One region of the Sporolactobacillus sp. KGMB 08714 genome, then DNA from elsewhere that is predicted to be linked to it. Evidence: riboswitches for the same ligand, from Rfam matches in the RefSeq annotation. Region 1 holds a riboswitch; the other holds the start of a gene.

Region 1 (15,213 bases):
TGGGCGATTGTCAGAAGGGAAACGCTGACTATTACACAAGCGACGGCCGGACAGTGGCAGGGCGTCCGGGCCGGCATCAATCTGCCGATTTTTTTCCGGGATGCCGTTGTCGGTGTGATCGGCATCACCGGAGAACCGGAAAAGGCCGCTCATTACGGGCATCTTCTGCAGAAAATGACAGAACTGCTCATTCAGGAAAGCTACTATCAGGAACAACAGGATTTTCATGAGCGGATGCTTGAACAATTTGTATTTGACTGGCTGAACAATCGTGAATGGGATGATTCATTTATCAGCCTGTCAAAGATACTGAATATCAATCTCCGCTGTGACCGCCAGGTTGTATTCGTGCGCATCCTCCGGCCGGCCGGAAAGAAAGACGGCCGGCCCGGTGCCGTACTGCGGGAACTTCTTAGCCCGAATAAGGACGATATCTTTGTTCGCTGGGGGAACGATCATTTGCTGCTGCTGATCGACGTATCCGACCGCCGGCGCGATCTGCCGGGTCAGATCGAAGAATGGGCGTCCCGTATTAAAAAGCGGATAGGAAAACAGCCGACGATCGGCGTCGGTTCGGCTCTCCCCGCGAAAAAGCTGAAGTATTCCTTCCATCAGGCGAAACGCGCCCTGAACGTCACCGGTAAACTGCAGCCGATCATCTATGACAAAGATCTGACGCTGGAAATGATCAGCGACGGCCTGGATAAAGAAACAAAGCAGCTGTTTACCGAACGGGTGATCGGTCAAATACTGTCGGACCGGGAACTGCTCGATACATTGAGAAATCTGTTCGCTCACAGATTTTCATTCAAAGAAACCAGCGCTGTCATGCATATTCACATCAATACCCTGCATTATCGTTTGAAAAAGCTGCAGCTGGAAACGGGGCTTGATACAAAAGATATGCGCAGCCGTGTCGTCCTTTTTCTTGCTCTGACTTTTTTGGATGATCAGACAATAATGCCATGAATGAAAGCGTTACTTTTAGCGATTTACACATAGAAAAAACAGGATTATTAAATTATAATAATACTAAACAATCACAATATCGCCATAAAAAATTCATAGATTAAACAAGATTTGACGGATACAAGCTTTACGGTAAAGAAACGGAGGAGAGAGCATGTCTTCAAGAAAATTCCAGAAGAAGCTGAACAAACTTAAAGAAGGGCTCGCCGATATTGTCGGAACGGAAAATGTCGACGATACAACAACCGGCAGGCTGGTCTATTCCTATGACGCGACGCCGAATTATCAGTCGCTTCCGGACCTGGTGGTCGCACCCGGTAACGCCGAAGAAACCGCTGCGGTTCTAAAAATGTGCAGCGAGACGGAAACACCTGTCTATTCAAGAGGATCGGGATCCAATCTATGCGCGGATACTTGCCCCGTCAAAGGCGGGGTTGTTCTGCTGTCTAAACGTATGAACAAAATATTGGAATTGGATAAAGAAAATCTGGCGGTGACGGTAGAGCCGGGCGTGATCACAAAAACCATCTGCGATAGGGTCGAGAAAGAAGGGCTGTTCTATCCGCCGGATCCGAGTTCCATGAAAGTATCGACAATCGGCGGAAACATCAGTGAAAATTCGGGCGGCCTGCGCGGATTGAAATACGGCGTGACGCGCGATTACGTGATGGCGCTTCAGGTTGCCCTGCCGAACGGGGAGCTGATCCGCACGGGGGGAAAGCTGACCAAAGACGTTGCGGGGTATGATCTGACGCGCCTTTTTATCGGATCGGAGGGGACGCTGGGCGTAATCACGGAAGCCACGCTGAAACTCATCCCCAAACCGGAATCGCAGAAGACTATTCTTGCGCTGTACCAGGATATCGAGGCGGCCGGCCGCTCGGTTTCCAAGATTATTGCCAACAAGATGATACCGGTCACACTGGAGTTTCTCGATCAGGATACTTTACGGGCAGTCGAAGATTTTGCCCACATCGGACTGCCGACCGATGTTAAAGCCATTTTGCTGATCGTCCAGGACGGCCCGCAGGAGATCGTCGACCGGGACATTAAGAAAATTGCGGAGATCTGCCGCAGCGAGCAGGCCGTGGATGTTCAGCTTGCCGCTTCCGCAGAACAGGCGGAAAAACTGGCGACGGCGAGAAGGTCGGCATTGAGCGCGCTCGCCAGGCTGAAACCGACAACGATTCTGGAAGACGCCACGGTGCCTCGTTCGGAAATCGCAACGATGGTCCGGGCAATTGCGGAAATTGCTGAAAAATACAAAGTACGGATCTCGACATTCGGGCACGCGGGCGACGGCAATCTCCATCCGACCTGTCTGACCGATTCACGGAACAAAGAGGAGATGCAGCGTGTCGAGTCGGCTTTCGCCGAAATATTCGAGAAGGCGATTGAGCTGGGCGGCACGCTTACCGGAGAACACGGGATCGGCATGACGAAAGCGCCCTATCTGAAGTGGAAGATCGGGGAAGCGGGGCTTGAAGTGATGCGCGGAATCAAGCAGGCGATTGATCCGAAAAACATTATGAACCCCGGCAAAGTGTTTGCGGAAGAATCGAAAGAAAGGATGGCGGCGGCAAAATGATGACGGCATCGGTGAAAAAGAAAATCCAGAAAGAATTCAAAGAAAAGATGGATTATGATGAATTGCTCAACTGTATGCGCTGTGGTTTTTGTCTGCCGTCATGTCCGACCTACATCGAAACCGGCCGGCAGGAAAAATATTCGCCGCGCGGCCGGATCGCACTGATGAAGGGCGTTGCCGACGGGATTATTGAACCGGACGACGACATGGCGCATTCACTCGATCTTTGTCTCGGATGCAGGGCCTGTGAACCGGTTTGCCCGTCCGGAGTAAAATACGGCCGCCTGCTGGAGAATGCCCGCAGTATCATCCAGGCGAACAAGAAACAGTCGCTACCGGTGAAAATGCTGAGAAAAGGAATTTTTGAAGAACTGTTCCCGCATCAGAACAGAATGGAGAAGGCGACCAGTCTGCTCGGATTTTACCAGCGGAGCGGCCTGTCCAAAGCGGCCCGCAAGATCGGATTTATGGAACTCTTTCCTTCCAGCATGGCGACGATGGAGAAAGTGCTGCCGGAAGTGCCGAAGCGCAGGGAAATAAAACGGCGCCCGCGTTTCTTTGAACATGAAGGAGAAAAAAAAGCGACGGCGGCGCTGTTTGCCGGCTGTCTGATGGACACCATGTTCTTTTCTACAAATAATGCAACGATCCGGCTGCTTCAGAAAGCGGGCTGCGACGTGGTGATTCCCGAAAATCAGTTGTGCTGCGGTGCGCTTCACGGGCACGGCGGGGAGCTGGAGAGGGCCAAACAGATGGCCAAGCAGAATATTGAGGCATTTGAGAAAGAAGAGGCAGATTACATTGTTACCAATGCCGGCGGCTGCGGCGCCTTTTTGATTGAATACGATCACCTTTTAAAGGACGAGCCTGAGTGGGCCGATCGGGCGAAGCGTTTTGTTTCCAAGCTCAAAGATATTTCTGCGGTTCTCATGGATCTGGATTTTCTGAAAAAGAACAGGCTTCATCTGCCTGAGCAGGCGGTCACGTATCAGGATTCCTGCCACCTGCGCAACGTAATGCAGACGTTCGAAGAACCGCGCGCGCTTCTGAAGGCGATCGAAGGTGTGCACTATGAAGAAATGGAAGGCGCGAATACATGCTGCGGTTCAGCCGGTATCTACAATATTGTGGAACCGGACATGGCGATGCAGATTCTCGACCATAAAATGGAAAAGGTTGAAAAAACACACGCACGGACGATTGTCACGGCAAATCCGGGCTGCCTGCTTGAAATGAAGCTGGGGATTGAACGTGCAAATAAAACAGGTTCGGTCCGGGCCGTGCACATTGCCGATCTGCTGCTTGAAGCACTTGATTAGGCGTACTCCTATTTGCAAGCAGAGTTGATTGCCGGACAGTCCCTTACTGAGAAGCTGCCTCCGACGGCCGATAAACCAAGCGCCACGACTGATAAACTGTTCCAGACGATTGATAAACCAAGCTTCCCGGCGCTGCGGCTCGATCGTCCAGCTTCGGAGCAAGTTTCCGGTGATTGGGAGCGAGTTTTCGGAAATTCGGAGCGAGTTTAGCCCGATTCGGCGCGACTTAGGCCTGATTCGGAGCGACCGCTCAAATTCGGCGCGACTTTCTGGCAATTCGGAGCGAGTTTCCGGTAATTCGGCGCGACCTAGGCCTGATTCGGCGCGACTGTTCAAATTCAGTTTGATCGCCCGACTCTGATCCGGGGCAACCGTTCATCGGGTTCGGCTTCCTAAGTTTGGTGCAGTAAGGGGCTTTTATTTTCAGCACATCTGCATGTCAATCATTGGCTGCCCGGGGCAGCAATCTTTTTTTGAATGATCGCTTATCTTTAACGAAAGACTGCTGATTCGTGTGAGTAAACATCCCTATTTGTATATTCAGAGTGAAGACGGGGATTCCGTTCCGGCGCTCATTTGAAAGAGGGCCGATAAAAAAACCGCGATGGAAATCAGTTCATCGCGGTTTTTATGACCCGTTCATTTGCTATTTTCCCTTGCGTGCACGATCTTCAAGTTTCGAGACCGGAGCCGCGGACGTATCCGGCGGTCGTCCTGCAGGATTGACGCTGGTTGCTGTTTTTCCCTTATTTGTCCTGTATTCCTTGTCCCTTGTTTTAGCCACGCATAGCACACCTCCCCCCGGTCATAAGCTGCGCTGCCGGGGTCCGTATTATGCGTCCGTCCGGACGGGTTACAGATACTTGAGCATGTTAACGTCCGTTGCCGCAAAGCCCAGCTTTTGGTAGACATGCATCGCACGTTGATTATGGGCAAAGACATGCAGACTCAGTTTCTCCAGGCCGGCCTTTCGGCAATAATCACAAAGCGCATTCAGCGCTGCCTGGCCGAGCCCCTGATTCTGAAAGGTATCGAAGATCTCGAAGTCATAAATGAAGGCGTTCCTGTTTGACTCATTCAGATGATAATAAAGCCACAGCCTCCCGATTTTTCTTCCGAAGCCGTCCAGAAAAGTAAAAAAATGGTTATTGGGTGTGAAGAAACCGCGCGGCAGCAGGCGGTTGAACTCGTCGATCGCGTTATGCGGCGCGTCTTCCGCCGTCCACGCTCCGCTTCGCTGTTTTTCAACTGCATATTGCTGTACCATCCGGTGCATATAAGGAAGGAAATCCGTTTCTTTCATATCCGTTATTTTTACGATCACAGAAAAGCCCCCTGTCGTTCAATCTGTAAATATGCTGCGCAGATCACGGACCAGATTGAGAAAATGATCGGGATTGTTTTTAATAAAGGTCCCGAGACACCGCGCTGTCCGCCATGCCAAATCATACATTTCCGGGGTGATGATTCCGGCGTTAAGCGCTTCGTTCAGCTCATCCTCGTCAACCAGATAGAGGTCATGGCTCGGGAAAAGGATGATATCCAGGTAAAGATCATCGAACCAGAGAACACCGTCCGGATCACACCCTTCCTGATATGTGACATCAAAGTAACACTGGACCAGCTGTTTTTCCGCGTTAAACATTGCTGTCAGAACAAAATGTGCCGGAGAGGCGGGAAAAAGCTGCAGCCAGGAAAAGGAGCGGTCCACTGTTTTTGTCCGGATTCCTCCATAGATGACCGAAAGAGGAGCTTTGATATCGTCAAAAATAAGCAGTACGGCCTCTCCATGGAATGAAGGCCACATGAACGATTTTCGGGTCATGCGGCTTCCGATGATCCGGCGCCATCCCCGCCTGTCGGCATATTTTCTTTTCATTTTATTCAGCTTCAAAGAATCACCTTCTGTCCCTGCCTATCTATTGTATCGTAACTTATCCAAAAAATGGGTAGTCGGATTCCCATTTTCCTGTACTTTTAGAAAGTATTACAGTCAGGCGGAATAAAGTATCGACGGCCGGTTGAGGAAAGTATCTTTTTCAGAATACGGGAGCTGTATCTGTAAAGAAGGGAGATCGTATCGGACGGCGCTTTATTCAGAATGATACAGAAATAGGATACTGAATTGTGCGGGGGATCAGTGCCGGGATCACTATTTTATCCGGTAAAAGAAATGCAGGACATCCCCGAATATCTTTAGCGGAAACATCCTGCCGTATTTAGACTGCTTGAATAACGCCTGTCAAGCTCGTTGACCGGCCTTCATTGAAAAATCAGTCAATGACCGGAAGCATTCTCGTTTCTTTCTTCATTTCGGAGTGACAGAGCGGACATTTCGGATGACTGTCAAACGAGAAGGCATCTCTCATCCATCCCGAGCATGATTCATTGGTGCACGTCCAGACAGCCGTTTCTGCTTCAGGAACCGGTTCTTGAGGGCCTCGATTAAATCCCATGTGTCAAAATCCCCTTTCCTGTTAATCTTATTATTATATCCTATTTAGCCGAATAAATAAACGGAAACGCCCGACCTATTCCAAGTGCCGCCTGATCTTTCTCCCCCCTGATGCCCGGCATGAAAGGAACATGACGGGAAGAGGAATGCGAAAACGGGAAAAAGCCGGCGGCAATCATTCCTCTGGAACAGGAGAAGAAACCGGTCGCAAACGGAAACAGGGGTGCGAATAACTGGTGGCTGTATTCACGGGCGGAGCAAACGGCGAAAGCGGCGGTTTTTCAATGACGGACACGCCGGCTGGGCACGCTTGGGAGGATTTCCTTTTTTACTAAAGCTGTGCTAAAGTATTGATTGGAGGTTTTGCGAAACCGGCCGCAGGAAGACATGCACGACTCAGTGATGTGGAAGGATTGGATTATGAAATCTGCATGGAAAGTGATTAAAGAGCAGGTCGGCAACTTTTATCTGATCAGACGGCTGTCGCTCTATGAACTGAAAAGCGAGAACAATAATAATTATTTAGGCATGTTATGGGTGATTCTCAACCCGACGATTCAGATTCTTATTTATTGGCTTGTTTTCGGCTATATTTTGAGCCGGAATACGAAAATATATATGGGACACGGCGTAGAAGTTCCCTATGTTGTCTGGCTGATTTCCGGAATATGTCTTTGGTTTTTCCTCAATCCAGCCATCATGGAAGGCGGAAGATCCATTTATTCGCGTATCTGGTTCATTGCCAAGATGAATTTTCCGATGAGTACGATTCCGAGCTATGTCATTTTTGAAAAGTTTTACCAGCATTTAATGCTAATGGCCATCATCATCGTTATTTTGCAGTTTACAGATTTCAAAATAAGTTTCTATATTATACAATTGCCCTATTTCATGTTTGCGGCGCTCGCTTTTCTGCTGTCCGCGTCGTTGATTACCTCGACACTGACGACCATTGTCCGCGATTTGCAGCAGGTGCTGATCTCGCTGATGCGCATGATGATCTATCTGACGCCGTTTCTCTGGGCACCGTCGCGGCTGCCTGTTTTTCTGCAGAACGTGATGCTGCTCAATCCGATGTACTATCTTGTTGAGGGGTATCGGGCCTCCCTTCTCGGCATCTCGTGGTACGGCATCGAACACATTAAGTATACGATTTATTTCTGGGCCGTCATTGCTCTGATGTTCATTTTCGGTTCGGTGATCCATATGAAATTCAGGGATCACTTCGTAGACTATCTGTAAGGTGGACAGGTTCATTATGGGAAAATCGGTTATCGTGAGTCACGTCACGAAAAAATATAAGATGTACACTAAAAATTCTGAGAAAATCCTTGATCTTATTTCTCCGAAGAGCTACGGCAAGTCGTTTTACGCGCTTCGGGATATCAGTTTTGAGGCGGAAAAAGGCGATGTCATCGGCATTATCGGTGTCAACGGCTCCGGTAAATCAACGCTGTCGAACATTATTGCCGGCGTTGTTCCGCCGACATCGGGCACGGTCACCGTCAAGGGCGAAACGGCACTGATTGCGATTGCTTCCGGTCTGAAGGGTGAATTGACCGGAAAAGAAAATATTGAGCTGAAATGTCTGATGCTCGGCTTCAATAAAAATGAAATCAAAGAGCTGACACCTGACATTATTGAATTTGCCGATATCGGCGATTTTATCGATCAGCCGGTCAAAACATACTCAAGCGGGATGCGGTCGAGACTCGGTTTTGCCATCTCGATCCATATTGATCCCGATATTCTGATTATTGATGAGGCGCTTTCCGTGGGGGATCAGACCTTTGCCGAAAAATGTCTGGATAAAATGAATGAGTTCAAAGAAAGCGGGAAGACGATCTTCTTTATCAGCCACTCGATCGGTCAGATGAAGCAGTTTTGTGAAAAGGCGCTGTGGATTCAGTACGGACGCGTTGACGATTACGGACGGATGAAGGACGTCATGCCCAAATACGAAGCGTTTATTAAGGACTTCAAGAAAATGACGCGGCAGGAACAAATGGATTTTCAGGAGAAAGTCAGGCGGAGCCGCATGGTCAATGCTTGATGCGTCGTGAGAGGCGCGTGTTGCTTTTCGCAGGCAGCCGGTCTCCGTTCCGTATCGTACGGATCGGAGCGGAAACATCTGCCCTATGAAAAAATCCCGCTCACAGGAGCGGGATGATACATAAAGTGTATTGGGGTTAGGGTTAGTAATCATATAGCCGTTTTTCGGCAATCCGAAACCTCATTTCTGATTTTTTATAAGAAGCGCTTTTTTTTCGCTGAAATTGCATACTTTTCCGTATATTTGATATATAATATATATATTAGTATTTAAATTTGTGAAAATAAGTACATTCTTGATTTCAGATAAAAAGTATCCGAATCCATGCGGCAAGGTCTGCGTCCGGCGGTGTTCCGTTTAAAGAGAACAGATGCTTTCAAAGATACGGAGACGCTGAAATTTTTTGGAATTGCGTTTTGGCAATCAGCCGGGTTTTAGATAGGCATGGACGGAAATGATATCGGGAAAGGCCGAGACGGCGTTCTGATAATATGGAAGGAGTGAAGGGTGCGCGTCGGATCTTTTTGAAAACGGTTACTTATCCGGCGGCCCGATCAGAGGATGAATAATGTTAATTTATTAAGAACCGCAGTGGAAAATCGGAAAAAATATCTGATTGAAATGCTGAAGGAAAACAGAGCGACCAGCGATCCGGGCAGCTTGAACAGATGGACGCTGTCTGAGCTTGAAAATGAATGGAAACGCTATCAGAAATGGCAGAAAAGGAATATCGGATAAGTGCAGCGCGCGAAAACGGACAAAAGCGGAGAAGTATGCGGAAAAACGTGGTACAATAATGAGCAACGGGCGCCTTTATCCATGAGCAAAAAGCGGGCGAAAATTGCCGAAATAAAAAGAGCCGGCGGAGCGGAAAGGCGCTGAAAAACCGGGGAGACGATTTTTTTTGGCTGCGATTAAAACATTTGAGGATTTTTACGGAAACAGGGTCAGTCTTGCTGTTGCCGATTTTCCGTTTTCCGATCGGCCGAAGCACGTCTGGGTCATCTGCCGTTTTCATGAACAATGGCTGCTCACGCTGCATTTGCGCCGGGGCCTCGAATTCCCGGGCGGTAAAGTGGAGAAGGGTGAAAATGCCGACGATGCTGCGCGCAGGGAAGTCGATGAAGAGACGGGGGCGCATATCGGCCGCCTGTTTCCAGTCGGCCAGTATCGTGTCGACGGAAAAACCGATTCCATCGTTAAGAATATTTATTATGGCGAGATCGATCGGATCGAACTGAAAAAAAGCTATCTGGAAACCGGAGGTCCGCGATTTATCAGCAGGCTGCCCGATTCGCTTGCGACGGACGGAAGATACAGTTTTTTGATGAAAGACCGCGTGCTTTCCGAATCAATGAAGGCGATCGCTGCCGGGAAATTCGGCGGCCGCCGGGTTCTTCATGTGCATCGGGATGCATTTGATGATTAAAAAAAGGCATCGCCCTCGAAAATAAAGGGCAATGCCTTTTTGATTGTTCACATTTATTATTCAGCCAGCGGCCCTGCAGAGCGGATCGCTTCGGATGCTTCAGGAAAACTGCCGAAGTTGTTTTTGAATTTTTTGGCAAGCTGCCGGGCGCTTTTATCGTATGCATCCCGGTCGGACCACGTCTCCCACGGCAGCAGGACTTTGTCGGGAACGCCGGGGCATTTTTTCGGAATGTGCAGGCCGAAGATCGGATCCGTGACCGTTTCCGTATCGGAAAATTTGCCTTCAAGCGCAGCCTGGATCATCAATCGAGTATAGGAGAGCTGCATTCTTTTTCCGACGCCGTACGGTCCGCCCGTCCAGCCTGTGTTGACCAAATAGGCAGCCGCGTGATGCTTTTTGATTCTTGCACCCAGCAGTTCGGCGTAGGTCGATGCCGGAAGCGGCATAAACGGTGCTCCGAAGCAGGTTGAAAAGGTAGCCTCCGGATCGGTCACGCCTCTTTCGGTTCCGGCCAGCTTACTTGTGTATCCCGACAGGAATTGGTACATAGCCTGTTCCGGCGTCAGCAGGCTGATCGGCGGCAGCACGCCGAATGCATCCGCCGTCAGGAAGATGATGGCATTCGGGTGTCCGCCGACGCTCGGAATCAATGCGTTCGGGACATTTTCAAGTGAGTAGGCAGCACGCGTGTTCTCTGTCAGAGAACCGTTGTCATAATCCGGTTTGCGGTCATCATGATGGATGACAACGTTTTCGAGAACAGTGGCAAATTGAATGCTGTTGTAAATCTGCGGCTCTTTTTCTTTTGAAAGCCGGATTGTTTTTGCGTAGCAGCCACCCTCGATGTTGAACACACCCTGATCCGACCAGCCGTGTTCATCATCGCCGATTAAATCACGGTCGGGAACATTTGATAAAGTCGTTTTTCCTGTGCCGGAAAGGCCGAAGAATAAAGCGACTTTTCCGTTCTTTCCCTGGTTTGCCGAGCAGTGCATCGACATAACTTGTTTCTGCGGAAGCAGATAGTTCATCACTGTAAAGATCGACTTCTTGATCTCGCCACCGTATTCGGTGCCGCCGATCAAAACGATGCGATGCGTGAAGGAAATAATGATAAATGCTTCCGAACGGGTACCGTCAATCGCCGGATCTGCTTTGAATCCGGGGGCGGAAAGAACGGTGAAATCGGCACTGTGGCTCTTCAGTTCATCCGGAGTCGGGCAAATGAACAGCTGACGGCAGAACAGATTCTGCCAGGCGTATTCATTGACCACCTGAATGGAGAGACGATGATTCGGATCGGCTCCGGCAAAACCCTGAAAAACAAAACGATCCTGCTGATCGTTCAAGTAGCGAACGACTTTCTGATAAAGCTTAACGAAAACAGATTCACCGATCGCCTGGTTTCGATTCCAGTCAATCCGATTTTCTGTTGTTTCATCTTTTACAAAGAATTTGTCTTTGGGGGACCGTCCTGTATATTTTCCGGTCGTCACGGCCAGTGCCCCCTTGTCCGTTAAAGCGCCTTCATTTTTAGCGAGCGCTTTCTCAACAAGTTCTGCAGAAGACAGATTCACAAAGGTATTTTTCGCTTTGAACAGTTCAGAGATGAGCGTATTGGAAACCGTCACATTCATATTAACATCCCTTCCTCATTTTATAGCCATCATACTTTCGACACCTAAAGTATAGCACACTTAAAAAGTGAACCATAATTATTTCGGAAAAATTGCCGGAATCTCCTGCACGCACCGGCATAATGGTATGGCTCAAAACCGCCCTTTAAGAGGCGGCGGAATTTCATTGACAGTGGTAATTCCCTGCGTTATTATGGGAATTATAATATGGCTGCTCTTATTCCGAGTAGGTGGAGGGACAGGCCCGGTGAAGCCCGGCAACCGGCCGCTTGCGGTACGGTGCTAACCTGCAGGAGAAATTTTCTTCTGATTAATAAGAGATGCGTGATAAGAAACGGCCTAATCCTTTACACAAGGGAACGGGCCTTTTTCATGCCTTATTAAAAGAAAAGTCACGGATCGGGTACCGTTATAACTATTTTGTATATAATGTCTGAAAGGCAGGGAAGGAAAATGAAGAAAAAGTATTCAAGAAGACTGTTCACGTCGGAATCGGTGACGGAAGGCCATCCTGATAAAATCTGCGACCAAATATCAGATGCGATTCTTGATGAGATTCTGAAAGGGGATCCCAACGCGCGCGTGGCCTGCGAAACGGCCGTAAACACCGGCCTCGTTCTTGTCACGGGAGAAATATCGACATCGACTTATGTCGATATACCGAAAGTGGTGCGCCGGACGATCAGGGACATCGGCTATGACGACGGCAAATACGGATTCGATGCTTCGAACTGTGCGATTCTGACATCGATCGAGGAGCAGTCGGCGGATATTGCCCAGGGCGTGAACCAGGCGCTTGAAGCGCGTGAGGGGAAAATGACGGATGACCAGATAGAGGCGATCGGAGCCGGCGACCAGGGACTGATGTTCGGCTTTGCGGTTAACGAAACACCCGAGCTGATGCCGATGCCGATTTCACTCGCGCATAAACTGGCCAAACGCCTGGCCGACGTCAGAAAAAGCCGCGAACTGACATACCTGAGGCCGGACGGTAAGACGCAGGTAACGGTAGAGTATGATGAAGAGGGCCGTCCGGCGCGTATTGACACGATTGTCGTTTCGGCACAGCACGATCCGGATGTGGCTGAAGCCAGAATCAAAAGGGATCTGCTTGATCATGTGATCTATCCGACACTGCCGCAGGACCTGATCGACAGTAAAACCAAATTCTTCATTAATCCGACAGGACGTTTTGTCATCGGAGGGCCGCAGGGCGATGCGGGCCTGACGGGGCGCAAAATCATTGTCGATACTTATGGCGGATATGCCCATCACGGCGGCGGCGCGTTTTCGGGCAAAGACGCAACGAAAGTCGACCGTTCGGCATCCTATGCCGCGCGTTACGTGGCCAAGAATATTGTTGCGGCAGGCCTTGCCGATAAATGCGAGGTTCAGTTTGCCTATGCGATCGGTGTGGCTCAGCCTGTTTCGATTTCCGTCGATACATTCGGGACAGGGAAGGCGGCGGAAGAACGGCTGGTAGAACTGATCCGCGACAATTTCGATCTGCGTCCGGCGGGTATTATCAGAATGCTTGATCTGCGCCGGCCGATTTATCTTCAGACAGCAGCGTATGGCCATTTCGGACGGACCGATATTGATCTTCCGTGGGAAAGAACGGATAAGGCCGAATTGCTGAAGCAGCAGGTTCTGGCGGGTTCCTCGGCATCCGAAAAATAAAAACCATGATTAAAGCCGTTTTCCGTTGGGCTTGAGAGCGGAAAACGGCTTTTTAAATGATTCGGGAAAATTGAAGCCGGGCGTACGACAAGAAACGAAAATTTTTTCGATAATAGTGTATTATAATAAAAAGGAGATTGAGCCGGGCCGTATCGCTAAAATAATTTTTTAGACGGATTCGACGGCGCGGAGACGAAAACTATTTCATAGTGTAGACGGTTCAGAGAAAGACAAATTAAGACGGGCAAAGGAGGTATTCTTCATGGCCGTACCATCCGGACCGCTGCGGCTGATGGCGCAAATTTATCGGAAAGTGCTTCCGCAAGTACACGGCGAGCTTGAAAACTGGAAAAAGAAAGCGCGCGCCATTCCGGACCCGGAACTGCGCAGACAGGCGCTCGCAAGCCTGCAGACGAAAGCGTTCCACTGTGAAGGCGGCGCTATTTACAGCTTGCTCGCCGGAGAAAAAAGAAGCGAAGTGATTTCTTTTATCGTTGCCTACCAGACGATCAGCGATTATCTGGACAATCTGTGCGACAGAAGCGTATCGCTTGATCCCGTGGACTTCCGCAGGCTTCACAGCGCCATGTTGCACGCGCTGACTCCGGGCACCGGCCCGTCCGATTATTATCAATATCGGGACGTCTCGTCCGACGGCGGTTATCTTCAGGATCTTGTATCGACCTGTCAGGGCGTTCTGTCCCGATTGACTGCGCTCGGCGACATTCAGCCGGCACTGCATGAGCTGGCCGGTTTTTATTGCGATCTTCAGGTGCACAAACATGTCGAAAAGGATCAGCGCGTTCCGCGGCTGATCGCCTGGTTTCAGAAGTATAAGAACAGATTTCCTGAAATGAGCTGGTATGAATTTGCTGCCTGCTCGGGTTCCACCCTCGGCATTTTCTGCATCGTATCCTATGCGGCTGCCCGGGGCCGTGAGATGGGGCAGCTCGTTCAGACGATCAAGAACAGTTATTTTCCATGGGTTCAGGGTCTGCATATTTTAATGGATTATTTTGTTGATCAGGAAGAGGATAAACAGGAAGGGGATCTCAACTTCTGCTTTTATTACAACAGTGAGGAAGAAATGATGGCCCGCTTTAATCATTTTATTGAGGAAGCGGATGCGGCAATTGACGGCATGCCGGACCGGAACTTTCACAAAATGATCAATCGCGGGCTGCTCGGCATCTATCTCGCAGACAGAAAAGTGGCCAGGCAGCGCAATGTACGGGTTCTGGCCAGAAAATTAATTCGGCGTTCCGGGGGCTGCGGTTTGTTTTTCTTTGTCAACGGATGGATTTACCGCAGGCTGCGGCAAAGCGTCTGAACGCAGCAGACCAGAAGGCGGGCGCCCTTTCGAGTGCCCGCCTTCTTCAATTTTTCATGCAGCATTCAGTTTTCGGGCGATCGGGCAGCCTGAGGCCGATAATATTTCCCCTGCCAGCTGTCACGTCTCGCCAGCTCGTCGTCGATGGCGTCAAGCACTTCCCATTTGTTCAGGCTCCACATCGGACCGATCATCAGATCGGCGGGACCGTCCCCGGTGAGTCTGTGAATGATCATGTGCGGCGGCAGGATTTCCAGCTGGTCGCAGACCAGGTTCACATAAGTATTGAAATCGAGAAACTTCAGCAGACCTTTTTCATACTGCTTGACCATCGCTGTTTTTTTAAGTAGATGAAGAAGATGGATTTTAATGCCCTGGATATCGAGCCCTGCAACCGTTCGGGCCGTTTCCATCATCATCTGCGTCGTTTCGCCGGGCAGCCCGTCAATAATATGGACGCAGACCGGAATGCTCTTTCTGCGCAGTTTTTCGACGCCGTCGGCAAAACACTGATAGTCGTGTGCCCGATTGATCAGGCGCCCGGTCCGGTCGTGGACGGTCTGCAGGCCGAGTTCGACCCATAGAAAGGTGCGGCTGTTCAGTTCCGCCAGATAATCGACGACATCGTCCGGAAGACAGTCCGGACGTGTCGCAATCGACAATCCGACGCATCCTTTCTGCTCGAGAATGACTTCAAAACGTTCCCTGAGTCTTTCAACTGGCGCATACGTATTGGTAAAGGCCTGAAAA
Region 2 (15,213 bases), on a different contig from region 1:
CGATCGAACCTTATGACGGTTACTGCGACGATAAGCTGGCCGAATTGCAAAGTATGCCCCAGTGATTTGATCGTATTTTCCCAATAACTGAAAACAGGCGGATCACGTTTTTTTATTTGAATATTCGAAAGAGTGGCGGGACGAGGATAGTCTACAACTGGCCATAAGGCTCGGGAAAGACTCTGAATGTGGAGCAAGCAGTTCCGGACTCTATCCTTTGACAGACTGTCCCGGATAATATTGATGGTGAAATGAGAGCGGAAGGCGGTCATATTCTTGTCAATTCTTAAGCTTACAGATTACGCTCTGCATTATAATTTTATCCGGGGCGACAAGGATGCGCCGAATCTGGTTTTTATTCACGATCTTTGTCTCGATGCAGGAATGTGGGAAAAGCTTCTTGCAAAACTGGACCGGAGTTTCAACATTCTGACCTATGACTTTTACGGACACGGCCGAACGACGGAAAGCGATGCGCCGTTGTCGTTCAAATTGTTGTCGGACGAATTTCTGGCACTGATCCGCCAGCTGAAATTGAACCGGATCCATCTGATCGGCTGTCGATTCGGAGCCGTTCTCGCTTTCGAATGGGCACTGCAAACACCTGAAATCATTGAATCGCTCGTCCTGATCTCCTTCCCCTTTTACGTTCAAAAAGGCGGTTATAATCATGAGGGAGCAACAACGATTCAACTGCTGAAACTTGACCGCAATCTGTTTGAAAAAAAATATTTAATGGAAGGTCTTCATCCGGTCACCATTTCCAAATCCCGGACGGTTTTACAAGCAATCCGCCGAGTATCAACAGGCAATGTCGCAGAACCGATTGAGGAACTGATCAGTATCAATAACAGGCAGAATTTTGACTTAATCGGAAAACTGAAACGCATGCAAAAACCGGTTCTGTTTCTGCACGGAGAATATGATCCGAGTTTTCCCGCGCCGCTTGCCATGATTTTCAGCAATTATGTCTTCAACGGCCGATTCATGGTGATTCCGGATGCCTCTTGTCTGATTCCGTTTGATCAACCGAAAGCGGCCGCACACCTATTAAATCATTTTATTAAAAGCCGTAGAACTCCGCCTCTTTTGACTCCCGAAAGCCGCAGAATGATGCGCACGTTCAATGAAATCATTGAAAAGGCTTACCAGCCTCAGCCGGTCCGACGCCGTTTTCTGCGAATGACAATTCTCGGCGAAAACACGCACGTTTACTGGAACAGCCGGGAAATCCACGGCAAATGGAACCAACGTAATGCACGCGAGCTTCTTCTGTTCCTGATTCTGAATCGGGGTGCCGTGAAACGGGACACGCTGCTGGACGCCTTCACACCGGAAATGGTTCTCGATCAGGCGCGGAACCGGCTGCGCGTCCAGTTGAATCACTTAAATCAATTATTCCGCAACCAACCCGATTCCTCGATTCACGACTTAATCATCGTCAGCCGCGATTCGGTTGCGCTGAACGCCGACGTGCAGAGTGATGTCGGTGTCTATCTTCACAATATCGAAAGCCTGCTCTGGGCAAACGGATCTCTTTCCTCCCGCAGCGAGTCTTTTCTGCGCTTTCTTGCCGATTACCGTCCGGAAGTACAAAAGTCTTTCCGAAGCGAGTGGATGCGGCAACTTTTCGAAACGATCCGAAGCAAATTGTCCCAGATCATGGCTCAATTGTTGATTTCATTAAAAGATGCTGGAGATTTTTCCACTATACACCGCATTTTAAAAGCCGGACGGAAAGTAGAACCCTATAAAGGTTTTTGCGATGAATGGTCCGACGCCCTCAGGCACAGGAAATGACCGCTGCGCCCGAACACATTCTCACTCTAATGAATCATTCAAAATGATGAAAGCCGTTTTAAAATGCTCCGGACATAAACCTGATACCGTTCAACAAGCCGATAAGCCGCAGCCATCTTCTCATTTTCCGCATTTTCAAGCATTTTGAGACAAAGAAAGTGTTCCTCCGGCCGGATTTACGGGGCTATTGGCCATTTCCGGACTCCGGCCGGATTTACGGTTCTACCGGCCAAATTCACGCCCTTTCCAGCCAGATTCCGGGTTCTACCAGCCGAATTCGCGCCCCTTCCGGCCAGATTCACACCCCTTCCGGCCAGATTCAGGGTTCTTCCGGCCGAATTTGGGCTCCTTCCGGCTAATTCACGCATTTGAGCAGACGAGCGAAAGTCTCTGTGCGGCAGCAAAGCATTCATTAAACAGCCTGAACACAGGGCAAGATACAATAATAGATCCAATGCCAAGTATGCGGGTAAGATCAAACCTTACGAAGAATTCTGCGGAGGTTTATTCAAACAGAAAAATTGCAGAAAAAAATCAAAAAATGATTTACTGAATTTACAGCGAAACAGACGGCAACGGCTACGTCGACCGGATAACCCGTTTAACAGGAAAGCGTTCGGCTGATCGTCCTGAAGACGATCAGCCGACATTAAAAAACAATTTTAGTCAGCCCCGCCGACGGTTACGTTCCCGGATCCAAGGTCGGTCTTGTACCTGAGTTCCGAAATTATTTGAAGACAGGCACCATACTTCATCATTTCCCGGGAAAACTCGACGAAAACAAGCAGAAATTTCAATCCAGATCAGGGCTTTCTCGGAAAATTTTCATAAAGATCGGAGAAGCCCGGCGCATTCCGGACCGAAATATGCTCATTTTTTGACGAAACAAAATGGGCCCGCAACCTGTAATTGCCTGATTGCGAGCTCAGCGTCCAAAGCTATGTAAAAAAACGCTTCAGCCTGCCGTTCTGCCCGATAGCTGAAGTATCCCTATCAATCGTGCTGCAATTATTTCCTATGTGAGACCGAACCGTCGCTATTATTCCGCTTTCTTAAAAGCAAACATCATTTCCGCTTCGCAGGCTATTTCACCGTCGACCGTAGCCGTTCCCTTAGCTTTGGCAAAACCTCCGCGGAAACGCAAAATTTCCGATTCAAGCCGAAGCTGATCGCCAGGCCGTACCTGACGCTTGAAGCGGCATTTATCGATGCCGGCATACAGTGTCAGCATCCCCTGCTCCTCACCTTGATGAAGAACGGCGATGCCGCTGACCTGCGCAAGTGCCTCAACAATCAGGACACCCGGCATGATCGGATAATCAGGAAAATGGCCGGTAAAAAACGGTTCGTTAACAGATACATTTTTGATACCGATCGCTTTCTTGCCGTCCTCGACCTCGAGAATGCGGTCGACGAGCAGGAAGGGATAGCGGTGCGGCAGAATTTTTTTGATTTCATCTATTGTCAGCATAAAATTTGCGCTGCCGTCCATCAGAATGAAAATCATTCAGCGGCAAGCGGACATTTCGCTCCTTTTCGCTATTTTGTTCTTAAAAAATCCAGGATGTGCTGCCACGTTCCCGGAAGAAAGACAGCCCACGGATTGCCGTGGCCAAGCGCACCATAGCCGAACATGGCACCGACCACAAGAGCAACGGCGGCAAAGAGCAACAACCCAATCAGCCTCTGCCAGATCGGGAAGCGGCGTTTATGATAGTTAAAAAACGGATTGTAAAGAGGTTTTGCCGCTTCCGTTTCTTTTTCTGACAGCCGCGCCGCTTTTTCATCTTCCTGTGCGGCGGTACGGACGGCCCGCCGCGCCTGAGGTGCAGCAGATGCCTTCCGATTCGTACGGTCGTTGCTATTGTTTGCGCTCATGTTCTTTCCTCGCTCATCATTGCAGCAGACTGTTCACAAGTCCGTCCATCTGGTCGCTCATCGTGATCGAACGAGCGGTCAGCTGGTAATTATGCTGCAGATTAATCAAATCGACCATTTCTTTTGTCAAATCTACGTTTGAATTTTCCAGTTTTCCCTGGACAACCGAACCGCTATTCGCCGCAACGGGCACAACGACCTGATTCAGTCCGACGCCAAGGTTAGCGAGATTAGGCAGCGTATACAATCCGTCACCCTGGCTCTGCAGCAGCTGGGGGCGATTCACCGTGACCAGCCCGAGCCGGCCGGCGGCAATTCTTTGTCCGCCCGGCATGACGGCCGTAATCTGGCCGGCACTGTTAATCTGCAGGTCGCTCGAACCGGCCGGAAGAAGGATCGGCTGCCCGTTCGGATCAAGGACGGGCTGGCCGTTTTTCGTCAGAAGGCGGAGAACGTTCGGATTCTGCGGATCCGGCAAGGCATTGAATGAACCGTCACGTGTATAAGCCGGGGTCAGCTGGCCGTTTGCGCCGGTCAGGCCGATCTGGAAAAACTGATGATCGTTTGTCAGCGCCAGGTCAAGCGGATTGCCGGTCTGCTGCAGCGAGCCGAGCGACAGATCCAATTGCGTATCGCCGACCCTGCTGCCGGAACCCATGCGGATGCCTGCCGGAGTCAGACGGCTGGCCATGTCGACCGAATCCGTATTTGTATTGCTAAAACTGTTGATCTGTTGAAAAAGCAAGTCATCGAACTGAGCATCCCGGCTCTTATAGCCTGCTGTCCCGACGTTGGCAAGATTGTCCGCTACCGTCGCCAGCTGTTGCTGAATCTGTCCCAACGTAACACCCGATGCCATGAGCTGCTGATCCATGAGCCTTTCCTCCCGGCTTAGTTTAATTAAAACTTTCTTTTTTACTAATCGATCGTTGGCCGGCGGCAGGCCGGTCAATTGACCTTGCCGACATTATTGACCGCTTCATTGAGCGAACTGTCGAGGATGGTTAAAACTTTCTGATTTGCTTCAAACGAACGGTAGGCTTCCATCATATCGGTCATCGTGCTGTCTGCCGACACGTTGGACCCTTCAAGAAAACCCTGTTTCACCTGATAATCGATGCCCGGGTTGCCGGCAGCCGAAGGAAGAGCTCCGCCTCCGTTGAGCCGGAACAGACTGCCGCCCTCTTTGACAAGATTGTTCGTGTTGGCGGCATAACTGACACCAAGACGGGCGGCAGCGGCTCCGTTCACCATGATCGTGCCGTCCGAAGCAACCTGAAACTGATCGGACGGAAGCTGGATCGGACGGCCGGCGCTGTCCAGGACAAGGTCGCCGGCACTGTCCGCAAGCTGTCCGGCCGGATTAAGTGTGAAGTGGCCGTCCCGGGTATACCTCAAGGCTCCCGCAGGCGTCCGGACATTAAAGAGCAGCGCCCCTTCCTGAGCGCCCGTTCGCGGATTGACGGGAAGGCGTGATGTAGCAAGAGCAACATCGGTCGCTTTTCCTGTCTGCGTGACCGTTCCCTGAGAAAAATCGGGCACCGTCTCATCCGCATAGACGCCGGTCGAAATGGCTCCGACATTTTGCGGCACCGGAGCATCCCCCCCGAGATTCTGAATAAGCATTTCCGGAAATGTGCGCAACGTACTATTATCGCTCTTATAGCCGGGAGTATCCACGTTATTCAGGTTATTCGACAATATTTCTTCGCGCTGCTGCTGTGCAAGCATTCCTGCCGCCGCCGTATATAATCCTCTGATCATGATGCCACCCGCTTTCAGAAACTTTCCATCGTTATCCCGCACAGCCGCATAAACCCGCTGCTGGCTTGTTCGGGCAGCAGAAAAAGCTTCGTAATTTTGCTGCCAATCGCCGGGATTTCAGTTCGATGCCTTCACTTTATGGATTATGTAAGAAAAGCGCAGAGCAATCAGTTAGCTTTGCGCTTTGGAAGTTTATCCAGATGTTCAAGCATTTTTCCGGCACCCTCAGCGACACAGGTCATCGGATTATCGGCAACGACGACTGGCACTTTCAATTCGCTTGCAAGAAGCTGATCGATTCCGTGCAGCTGAGCGCCGCCGCCGGTCAGGATCACACCGCGGTCAATAATATCCGCAGACAGCTCGGGAGGCGTCTGTTCGAGAACATTCTTTGCCGCACGAACCAGTGAATTGACAGAATCCGACAGGGCTTCTTCAATTTCATTTGAATGGATCGCCAACGTTTTCGGGAGTCCGCTTACCATGTCGCGGCCACGGATATCCATGCTTTCATCACGTGCGTTTTTAAAGACTGTTCCGACCTGGATTTTGATCTGCTCCGCTGTCCGTTCGCCGATCAGCAGCTTGTACTTTCTCTTTATATAGTTTAAAATTTCGTGATCAAATTTGTCGCCCGCCAATTTGATTGCCTGAGAGGTCACGATGTCGCCCATCGACAGGACGGCAATGTCCGTTGTCCCTCCGCCGATATCGATTACCATGTTGCCGCTCGGCTGAAAGATATCCATACCGGCGCCCACTGCAGCTACTTTCGGTTCTTCTTCAAGATAAACCTGCTTGCCGCCGCTGCGCTCCGCCGCCTGGCGGATCGCCTTCTGCTCCACCGACGTAGTATGGGTCGGCGTGCAGATCAGGATTCTCGGCTTTCTCAGAAAACTTTTGACATTGATTTTATTTATGAAATGTGTCAGCATCATTTCAGTAATTTCAAAATCGGCAATTACGCCATCGCGAAGAGGACGAATGGCCACTATATTGCCGGGTGTCCGGCCCACCATTCGCCTTGCCTCTTCGCCGACAGCAAGCATCTGCTTTGTATCCGTATCTAAAGCAATGACCGAGGGTTCGTTCAGAACAATACCTTGGCCCTTTACATATATCAACACATTCGCCGTCCCAAGATCAATTCCGATATCTCTTGAAAACACTGCATTATCCTCCCTGTCAGAATACCTAGTCGTTATCTAGGACAATTATCATTCATTATTTCATTTTATCATAAAAAGATTCAAACAGGGAGTGAGTCTAAAAAAACACACAAATTATTTTACAGTTTGACTTTCAGTAAAAATCCCCAGGTTTCACCGGGTATCCGGCCGGCATTTTCTATGGCCTCACAGCCTGCTGTTCCGAGTCCTTCTGGTATTTCAATCTTGTCGCTTCCCCTCCCCGAAGATGGCGGATCGACTTGTGATAATCGAGCACGTTCTTCACTGCGTTTGCAAGTTCCGGGTTGATGTTCGGCAGACGTTCTGTCAAATCCTTATGAACGGTGCTTTTCGAAACCCCAAATTCCTTTGCAATCACCCGTACCGTCTTTTTTGTCTCCACGATATGCTTTCCAATCTTGATCGTACGCTCTTTGATGTAATCGTGCACACCACTCGCCTCCTATTTTCTGAAGATGCGAAATGAGACATTTTTTGGAGGGAAACGGAAACCAAACGCTTTCTGCTCGTTCCAAGCCCGCCGCGCTCACCTCGAAACCCCGTTTGTGAGTTTGTAACATCTTATTAAACGAGTTCCGGTTATATGCCAAAAAGTCAATGGGGACAAGGGATTACGGGAATGAGACAGATAAAAGAAGAACTTTTCCGGCCATGGCGGAGCAGAAAAGTTTCATGATTATTCATGACGGCGTCGGACCGGAGGAGCATTGGCCATTGCCGGAGGAGGTCCCGGATTTTTTCAAAACAGGACCGGGGTGCAGTACCTCTCCGTCCCGGTTCACGGGATATTCATTCGTGAAGACATTTTTGTCAAAAATGACATGCAGCGGAAGCAGTTTCGTCGTTTACTCGGATGCGGCCGTATCTCGCCGACAGGCCTCCGGACTTGAACGGCACATACGCCATCCGGCTGATAACCCCCGGGCTCCCGCGGCGCTCCCGATTCATCCGCCAGCTCCTCCGATTTGAACGGCAGACAATCGAATTCAGCGAACAATCCCTGGCTCCCGCGGCACTCCGATTCATCCGCCAGCTCCCCCGATCTGAACGGCAGACAATCGAATTCAGCGAATAATCCCTGGCTCGCGCGGCGCTCCGATTCGGCTGACGACCCCCGGACTCGAACTCCGCACTCCCCCGGTTCTCCGGATCGCCGTGATTTATATCATACCGGACGGGCGATTGGATACGTCGCGGGGATACGAATTAGAAGATAGTAAGCGGCGGCTGTTTAGCGACACCCGCAAGGCCGGATCGCAACCTCTCTTTGGCATTTTCCGCGGAATTCTCCTCTACTTTTTCGCCGATTCAAATCGACACTTTATTTATATTGACAGCGGGGGATTTTTCCGAATGACTGATCGGTCGGCGGAACTTTAGCACGGTCAGTAAAGATTAATCGACATAAATCGACAATAAATTCGGATTTGACAGAGTCCTTTTCTTTTACCTCCGGAAAGTCTTATCCCTCCCGGAAAAGCCGTCCGTCGTACCGATGCTGCACGGTCAGAGCCGTTCAACGGCCGGAGTCCGATATGATCGGCGCTGTTTCGTTATGCGAAAAATGTCGAATTTCTTTTTTGACTCCTTTTTTCACCGGCGCTACAATGTACCCATTATTAACTGAATAATCTTATTAAAAGCAGCGGAGAGACGGCCCGCCGAAGCCCGGCAACCAGCATGAAAATGCACGGTGCCATTCCGTCAGATATCTGGAAGATAAGGACAATTTGTTGCAAAAGTTTTTTATCTTCAGTCGATTTTTCCGGAATAGGCAAGCGGCTTTTACATGGCCTTTTTAGAGGAAAACCTTCATCCATTTTTACTCGCAGCCATCGAAAAAAGAGCTCTGACATCGTTGTTCAGCCGGGGAGGTGATAAATTTTCGGACAGGATGGATCTCTGTCAGTCAGGACGAACAGCGGCGTCCTTACAGCACTGCGGGGCTGGTTGACAGCCAGGTTAAATGGATATCCCGCCATCGATTCGGAAAATTCAGGATACAGTAATCGGTTCAAAGCTTTACCTAAAGCCGTTCTTCAAATTGAATTTGCTTTTCTCCTGCTGCACAGGTGTAAATGATTCGTTTTTTCGGCCAGATAACCAAGTTTTCATATAAGAATAAAAGGAGTGTCGGCATCATGGGGCTTAGAAAACACAGGGGGCATCTGATCACACTTTTCATTGCAGTATCGCTCGTTTTATCGGCATGCGGTTCCGCCTCCGCTTCCGCAACGTCGTCATCATCTTCCAAAAAGAACATTAAATTGCTGAATGTGTCTTACGATCCGACACGAGAATTATATAAACAGTACAATCAGCTATTTTCTTCCTACTGGAAAAAGAAAACCGGCCAGACCGTAACCATCCAGCAGTCCCACGGCGGATCCGGCGCCCAGGCCAGAGCCGTTATTGACGGACTGAACGCCGATGTCGTGACTTTGGCATTGTCCGGCGATGTCAACTCCATTGCCGCGGCAACAAATAAAATCTCGCCCAATTGGCAAAGCAGGCTTCCGGACCATTCGGCGCCTTATACTTCAACCATTGTTTTTCTTGTGCGCAAAGGCAATCCAAAGCATATCACAGACTGGAACGACCTCACAAAGAAAGGCATCGGCATCATCACGCCTAATCCGAAAACGTCAGGCGGCGCGCGATGGAACTTTCTGGCGGCCTGGGCCTACGCCGACAAAAAATACAACGGCGATCAGACAAAGGATAAACAATTTCTAAAATCCATTTTCAGCAATGTCAAAGTACTTGATTCCGGTGCACGCGGCGCAACGACGACATTTACGACGCGCGGTGTCGGCGATGTGCTCATTGCCTGGGAAAATGAAGCTCTGCTGAGCCTTAATGAACCCGGCGGAAAAGATAAGTACCAGATTGTCTATCCTTCCGTCAGCATTCTGACCGAACCGACCGTTTCCGTTGTCGATAAAAATGCCCAGAAAAACGGAACGACAGCGGCTGCAACGGCCTATTTAAAATATCTCTATACAAAACCGGCACAGGAGGTTATTGCCAAAAATTATTACCGTCCGCGCAATCAGAGCGTACTGGCCGACTATCGAAAGCTTTATCCGAACATTCCGCTTGTGAAAATCGACGATCCGCTATTCGGGGGATGGAAAAAGGCGCAAAAGAAGTTTTTTGATGACGGAGGCATCTTTGATCAGATCTACAGCGGAAAAAGCTAAACATATTTGAAATTCAACGAAGGATGAAGAAGCCATGCCCATGATTCGTTTGCGTACAAAAACAAAATCAAACAGAAGGCAGATTATTCCGGGTTTCGGCCTGTCGATGGGGCTTTCCTTAGCCTATCTCTCCATGCTGGTTCTGATCCCCCTGTCGATGATTTTTATTTACACATCGCAATTAGGGTGGAACGGTTTTTTGAATGAAATCAGGCAGCCTGTCGTCGTCGCCTCCTTTGAGCTCAGTTTTACAACGTCATTGATCGCCGCCTTCATTAATCTGGTGCTCGGCGTTCCGACTGCCTGGGTTCTGGTTCGTTATTCTTTCCCGGGAAGGAAACTGATCGACGGTCTTCTCGATCTGCCTTTCGCCCTGCCGACATCGGTAGCCGGCATTACGCTTGCCACGCTTTATTCAACGAACGGCTGGATCGGCAGACTGCTTCCGTTTAAAGTTTCTTATACACCGCTCGGAATTATCGTTGCCCTGATTTTAATCGGCATGCCGTTTGTTGTCCGGATTGTCGAACCCGTGCTTCAAAATTTAGATAAAGCGGACGAAGAAGCTTCTGCGACTCTGGGGGCCAGTCGCTGGCAGACTTTACTTCATGTAGTTTTTCCCCACATTCGTTCGGCCGCGTTTTCCGGTTTTGCCCTTGCTTTTTCGCGCGCGCTCGGAGAATACGGATCGGTTGTTTTCATCTCGGGCAACATGCCTTTTAAAACGGAAATTGCTCCCCTTGTGATCATGACAAAACTGGAAGAATTCGATTACAACGGCGCAACATCGGTGGCGTTAGTCATGCTTGTCCTGTCCTTTATCATCCTGCTGACGATCAACGTCACCCAGTGGCATTCAAAACGCCGCTATACACATTACTGACAGAAAGGAGGAACAGCCTTGCCGGAGCTGTCATTGTCTTCTGAATCGGAATTATCCGGACAGATCTCTAAAAATCGGGAAATACTGACAGAGCCCTTCTGGGTAAGAAGCCTGCTTACATCGATCGTCATTCTTTTTGTCTTTGTCTTTTTGATTCTTCCGCTGATTTTCATTTTTGCGGAAGCTTTCAAACAGGGGATAGCAGTATACTGGGCTTCCAATTCCGATCCCGACGCCACCTCATCTATTTTGCTGACGCTTACCGTTCTGATTGCCGTTGTGCCGATCAATACCTTTTTCGGCGTATTGCTTGCCTGGACATCGACAAAGTATCGTTTCAGGGGAAAAGGCCTTTTAGTTTCTTTGGCCGACCTCCCCTTCTCCATTTCGCCGGTGATCGGGGGCCTGATTTTCGTTCTATTGTTCGGAGATCATAGTTTTCTGGGAAAATGGCTGGAGAGTCAGAACATCGCGCTTGTTTTCAATACAACCGGAATTGTGATTGCGACTTTATTTGTCACTTACCCGTTTGTTGCCAGAGAGCTTATCCCTTTAATGGAGAATCAGGGAAATTCAGAAGAAGAGGCCTCGCTGATTCTCGGAGCCGGAACGTTTCATACCTTTCTCAAGATCACATTGCCCAACATAAAGTGGGGGCTGCTTTACGGCATCATTCTCTGCAGCGCCCGGGCAATCGGCGATTTTGGGGCGGTATCCGTCGTATCCGGACATATCGTCGGGCAGACCAATACGATGCCGCTTCAGGTTGAAACGTTTTACAACAGTTATCAGATGACAGCGGCATTTTCATTGTCGTCACTGATGTCGCTCATTGCCATTGCCTCTCTTATTTTAAAAAGCTACTTCGATCGCAAGAAAGTTAAAAATGAATAGACGGGGGATGTGCCCACGTGGGGATCGAATTGAGAAACATTTCAAAGGCATACGGTCGTTACCAAATCTTAAAAAATATCAGCCTGACGATTCACAGCGGGGAATTGGTAGCCTTATTGGGCCCCTCTGGATCGGGAAAAACCTCCCTGCTGAGAATTGTAGCAGGTCTTGAGTTTGCGGATGAAGGAACCATCCTGTTCCAGGGAAAAAATTTGACAGGTGCATCCATTAAAAAACGGAAAGCCGGATTCGTTTTCCAGCACTATGCCCTGTTCAACAACATGACGGTCCATGAAAACGTCGCTTACGGATTGAAAGTGAAGCCGCGAAAAGATCGGCCGTCAAAAAAAGAAATACGGGAAAAAGTGGCCGGGCTCCTTCATCTTGTCAGGCTTGAATCATACGGAGACAGGTACCCCTCGCAGTTATCCGGAGGGCAGCGTCAGCGTGTCGCACTGGCCCGCGCACTGGCTATTGAGCCCCAGATTTTACTGCTCGACGAACCCTTCGGCGCACTGGATGCGAAAGTTCGCAAAGAACTGCGCCGCTGGCTGCGGCGGCTGCACCGGCAATATAATATGACCAGCCTGCTCGTCACACACGACCAGGAGGAAGCTTTTGAAGTGGCCGACCGCGTGGTCATCATTAACAAAGGAAAAATTGAACAGACGGGGACGCCGGCCGAAGTCTATGAAAATCCTGCCAATCCTTTCGTTTATGACTTTATCGGGAACGTCAATCAAGTGCGGGGCAGGATCCGTCAGGGCTACTTCGTCAATGGAGATATCCGGATACCTTTTGAAGGTGGTAGCCAGGGAGAGACGAGCGGCGTCGCTTTTATCAGGCCCGATCAGATGACGATCACCGCATCGGATCAAAGGGCAGGCGAACGGGCATTTTCAGCTACGGTCACCCATATTCATCCTGTAGGGCCCGTCATCAGGCTCGATCTGGAAAGGCCGGATGCCGGCCAGCGTCTGGAGGCGGTAGTGACAAAGCAGGAATTTGAAAAGATCTCGTTAAGCGAGCAGCAGCATGTTTTTCTGGAGCCCAGGCAGGCCAAAGTATTCACCATCGGTGCATCCGCCGGGGAACAGCGAACTTAAGCCGGTTCCATGAATGTTCCGCATCCGCTTAGTATTTTTTGATTAAGGAAAGAAGGGATACCTTGAATAGAAACAGCCTGACCTATGAAACCTGGCCTGAACATCAGCTTCCTGAATTTGCGGCGGATCATCCGCTAAAAGGGGCGGATCGTGTCCTGCGCTGGACATACGATACGTACGGCGATCGAGTTGTTTACTCGTGCAGCTTTGGCGTTGAGAGCATCGTGCTGATTGATCTAATCAATCAGATCAAAGAAGATGCAACGGTCCTCTTTTTAGATACGGATTTCCATTTCAAAGAAACCTATGAACTGGTCGATCGTGTAGAAGGGCGCTACCCCCGCCTTCATGTGATCCGGCAAAAGCCGCTTCTGACGCCGGCCGAACAGGCGGCCAAGTACGGTGCATCGTTATGGTCCCGGCAGCCCGATCTCTGCTGCCGGATCAGAAAAGTCGAACCGCTGTCCAGGAGTCTTAAAAACTATGATGCCTGGATTTCCGGACTCCGGCACGAGCAGTCGCCTACCCGAAGAAACGTGCAATCTGTCAACAAGGATGAAAAGTTTCAATCGATCAAAATCTGTCCGCTGATTCACTGGACCTGGCAGGAAGTATGGGACTATGTCCGGCTCCATAATCTGCCTTACAATCCTCTCCATGACCGGAACTATCCAAGCATCGGCTGTGCCTATTGCACATCGCCCGTCACGGAAGGCGGCGATCTGCGGGCCGGACGATGGAGCGCTTTCGACAAAACGGAATGCGGTCTTCATATAAACAGTCAGAATAAAAGATAACAAACTTTCGCGCCATGTTTTCATTTCTTCATACAAAAGAACTGCAGTGAAGGCGCCTGCCTGTTCGTGTTTTCATGTTTCATGAAACACCATGCGGCTGCCGCATAGAAAAAGGAGTGGGAACAAAAATGACAAACGCTGCTCATGGCGGCCGGCTCGTTAATCGCCAGTCTTTCGGTAAAGATACCTCCGAAATAAAAAAGACGGTAGCGATTGACCGTGTCGCACTCAGCGATCTTGAATTGATCGCAAACGGGACCTACAGCCCGCTTACCGGCTTTCTCGATGAAGAAAATTATCATTCCGTTGTGGAAACGATGCACTTGAAAAACGGACTGGCCTGGACGATTCCGATCACGCTTCCCGTATCGGAACAGACGGCAGGTGCCGTATCGGCCGGGGACAAAGTCAAACTGAGTTATAACGGAGAGATTTACGGCATTCTCGACGTGACGGAAAAATTTCGTCCTGATAAAGAAAAGGAAGCAGCCCGCGTCTACCTGACCACTGATCCGGAACATCCGGGCGTCCGGCGCCTTTTCAGCCGCGGCCCGATCAATCTGGCGGGTCCGGTCGAACTGATCAGGCGGTCGCCGCGCCCGGCAGAATTTGCGCGCGATTATCTTGATCCGGCCGAAACAAGACGGCTGTTCACAGAAAAGGGCTGGCGGACGATCGTCGGCTTTCAGACGCGCAATCCGATCCACCGGGCTCATGAACATATCCAGAAAACAGCGCTTGAGACAGTCGACGGGCTTTTTATCAACCCGCTTGTCGGCGAAACAAAGGCAGACGACATCCCGGCCGGCATCCGGATGCGCAGCTACCACGTCCTGATCGACAACTATTATGTCAAAGAGAGAACGGCGTTAGCCGTCTTCCCCGCCGCGATGCGCTATGCAGGACCGAGGGAAGCCGTCTTTCACGCGATCTGCCGCAAAAATTTCGGCTGTACGCATTTTATTGTCGGACGCGATCATGCCGGTGTCAAAGATTACTACGGGCCCTATGACGCGCAAAAAATTTTCGCGCACTTCACGCGCAAGGAACTTGATATACAAACCCTGTTTTTCGAAAACAGCTATTACTGTACGAAATGCGGCGGAATGGCTTCCAATAAGACCTGCCCCCATGATTCGTCGTTTCATGTCGCTCTCTCCGGGACAAAGGTCAGGGCCATGCTGCGGGCAGGCGTCCGTCCCCCCGAAACATTCAGCAGGCCCGAAGTCGTCGATGTCCTGATCGAGGGACTGAATCGAAAACAGACGGCAAATGCCGATCATCAGGAGGTCTGAACTCATGAACCCTATCGTCCAGCACCCGGCAACCGTAAAAAAAGCCGACCGTGAGAAAGCAAGCGGTCATAAAGGAGCGGTCGTTTGGCTGACGGGACTGTCCGGGTCCGGCAAATCGACATTGGCCAATCGCGTGGAAGCCGCACTCTTCTCCCGCGGTATCCGCACCTATTTGCTTGACGGAGACAACATCCGCAGCGGTTTGAACAGCGACCTTGGTTTTTCGGACGCCGACCGAAAGGAAAATATCCGCCGGATCAGCGAAGTTGCCAAACTGTTCGTCGACAGCAATGCCGTCGTCCTGACTGCATTCATTTCTCCATTTAGAAAGGATCGTCTTGCAGCCAGAAAACGGTTCGAAAGCGACGAATTTATAGAAATTTATGTCGCGTGCCCGCTGAAA

What was found. A riboswitch is a leader RNA that binds a small molecule or an ion and turns the genes downstream of it on or off. The one in region 1 is predicted to bind S-adenosylmethionine.
Region 2: it holds a riboswitch for S-adenosylmethionine, as region 1 does, so the genes downstream of both, Q6A92_RS11720 (sulfate ABC transporter substrate-binding protein) here and metK (methionine adenosyltransferase) in region 1, are expected to answer to the same signal.

What each region holds. Positions count from the first base shown of each region.
Region 1 is NZ_JAUUBW010000067.1:32,358-47,570, reverse strand. Features, by position in the region: gene Q6A92_RS18360 (CdaR family transcriptional regulator) at 1-969, shown strand, start outside; gene glcD (glycolate oxidase subunit GlcD) at 1,124-2,557, shown strand; gene Q6A92_RS18350 ((Fe-S)-binding protein) at 2,554-3,876, shown strand; gene Q6A92_RS18345 (small, acid-soluble spore protein L) at 4,523-4,660, opposite strand; gene Q6A92_RS18340 (GNAT family N-acetyltransferase) at 4,730-5,200, opposite strand; gene Q6A92_RS18335 (DUF402 domain-containing protein) at 5,219-5,770, opposite strand; gene Q6A92_RS18330 (cold-shock protein) at 6,150-6,332, opposite strand; gene Q6A92_RS18325 (ABC transporter permease) at 6,752-7,573, shown strand; gene tagH (teichoic acids export ABC transporter ATP-binding subunit TagH) at 7,590-8,384, shown strand; gene Q6A92_RS18315 (Fur-regulated basic protein FbpA) at 8,946-9,122, shown strand; gene ytkD (RNA deprotection pyrophosphohydrolase) at 9,289-9,813, shown strand; gene pckA (phosphoenolpyruvate carboxykinase (ATP)) at 9,870-11,453, opposite strand; SAM riboswitch class I at 11,668-11,773, shown strand; gene metK (methionine adenosyltransferase) at 11,907-13,133, shown strand; gene Q6A92_RS18295 (tetraprenyl-beta-curcumene synthase family protein) at 13,396-14,463, shown strand; gene Q6A92_RS18290 (TIGR01212 family radical SAM protein) at 14,529-15,213, opposite strand, start outside.
Region 2 is NZ_JAUUBW010000023.1:194,594-209,806, reverse strand. Features, by position in the region: gene Q6A92_RS11760 (alpha/beta hydrolase) at 1-65, shown strand, start outside; gene Q6A92_RS11755 (alpha/beta fold hydrolase) at 277-1,800, shown strand; gene fabZ (3-hydroxyacyl-ACP dehydratase FabZ) at 2,840-3,271, opposite strand; gene Q6A92_RS11745 (DNA-directed RNA polymerase subunit beta) at 3,340-3,678, opposite strand; gene Q6A92_RS11740 (flagellar hook-basal body protein) at 3,695-4,552, opposite strand; gene Q6A92_RS11735 (flagellar hook-basal body protein) at 4,627-5,442, opposite strand; gene Q6A92_RS11730 (rod shape-determining protein) at 5,610-6,611, opposite strand; gene spoIIID (sporulation transcriptional regulator SpoIIID) at 6,790-7,062, opposite strand; SAM riboswitch class I at 8,263-8,358, shown strand; gene Q6A92_RS11720 (sulfate ABC transporter substrate-binding protein) at 8,774-9,835, shown strand; gene cysT (sulfate ABC transporter permease subunit CysT) at 9,876-10,718, shown strand; gene cysW (sulfate ABC transporter permease subunit CysW) at 10,737-11,612, shown strand; gene Q6A92_RS11705 (sulfate/molybdate ABC transporter ATP-binding protein) at 11,630-12,718, shown strand; gene Q6A92_RS11700 (phosphoadenylyl-sulfate reductase) at 12,781-13,515, shown strand; gene sat (sulfate adenylyltransferase) at 13,644-14,810, shown strand; gene cysC (adenylyl-sulfate kinase) at 14,815-15,213, shown strand, end outside.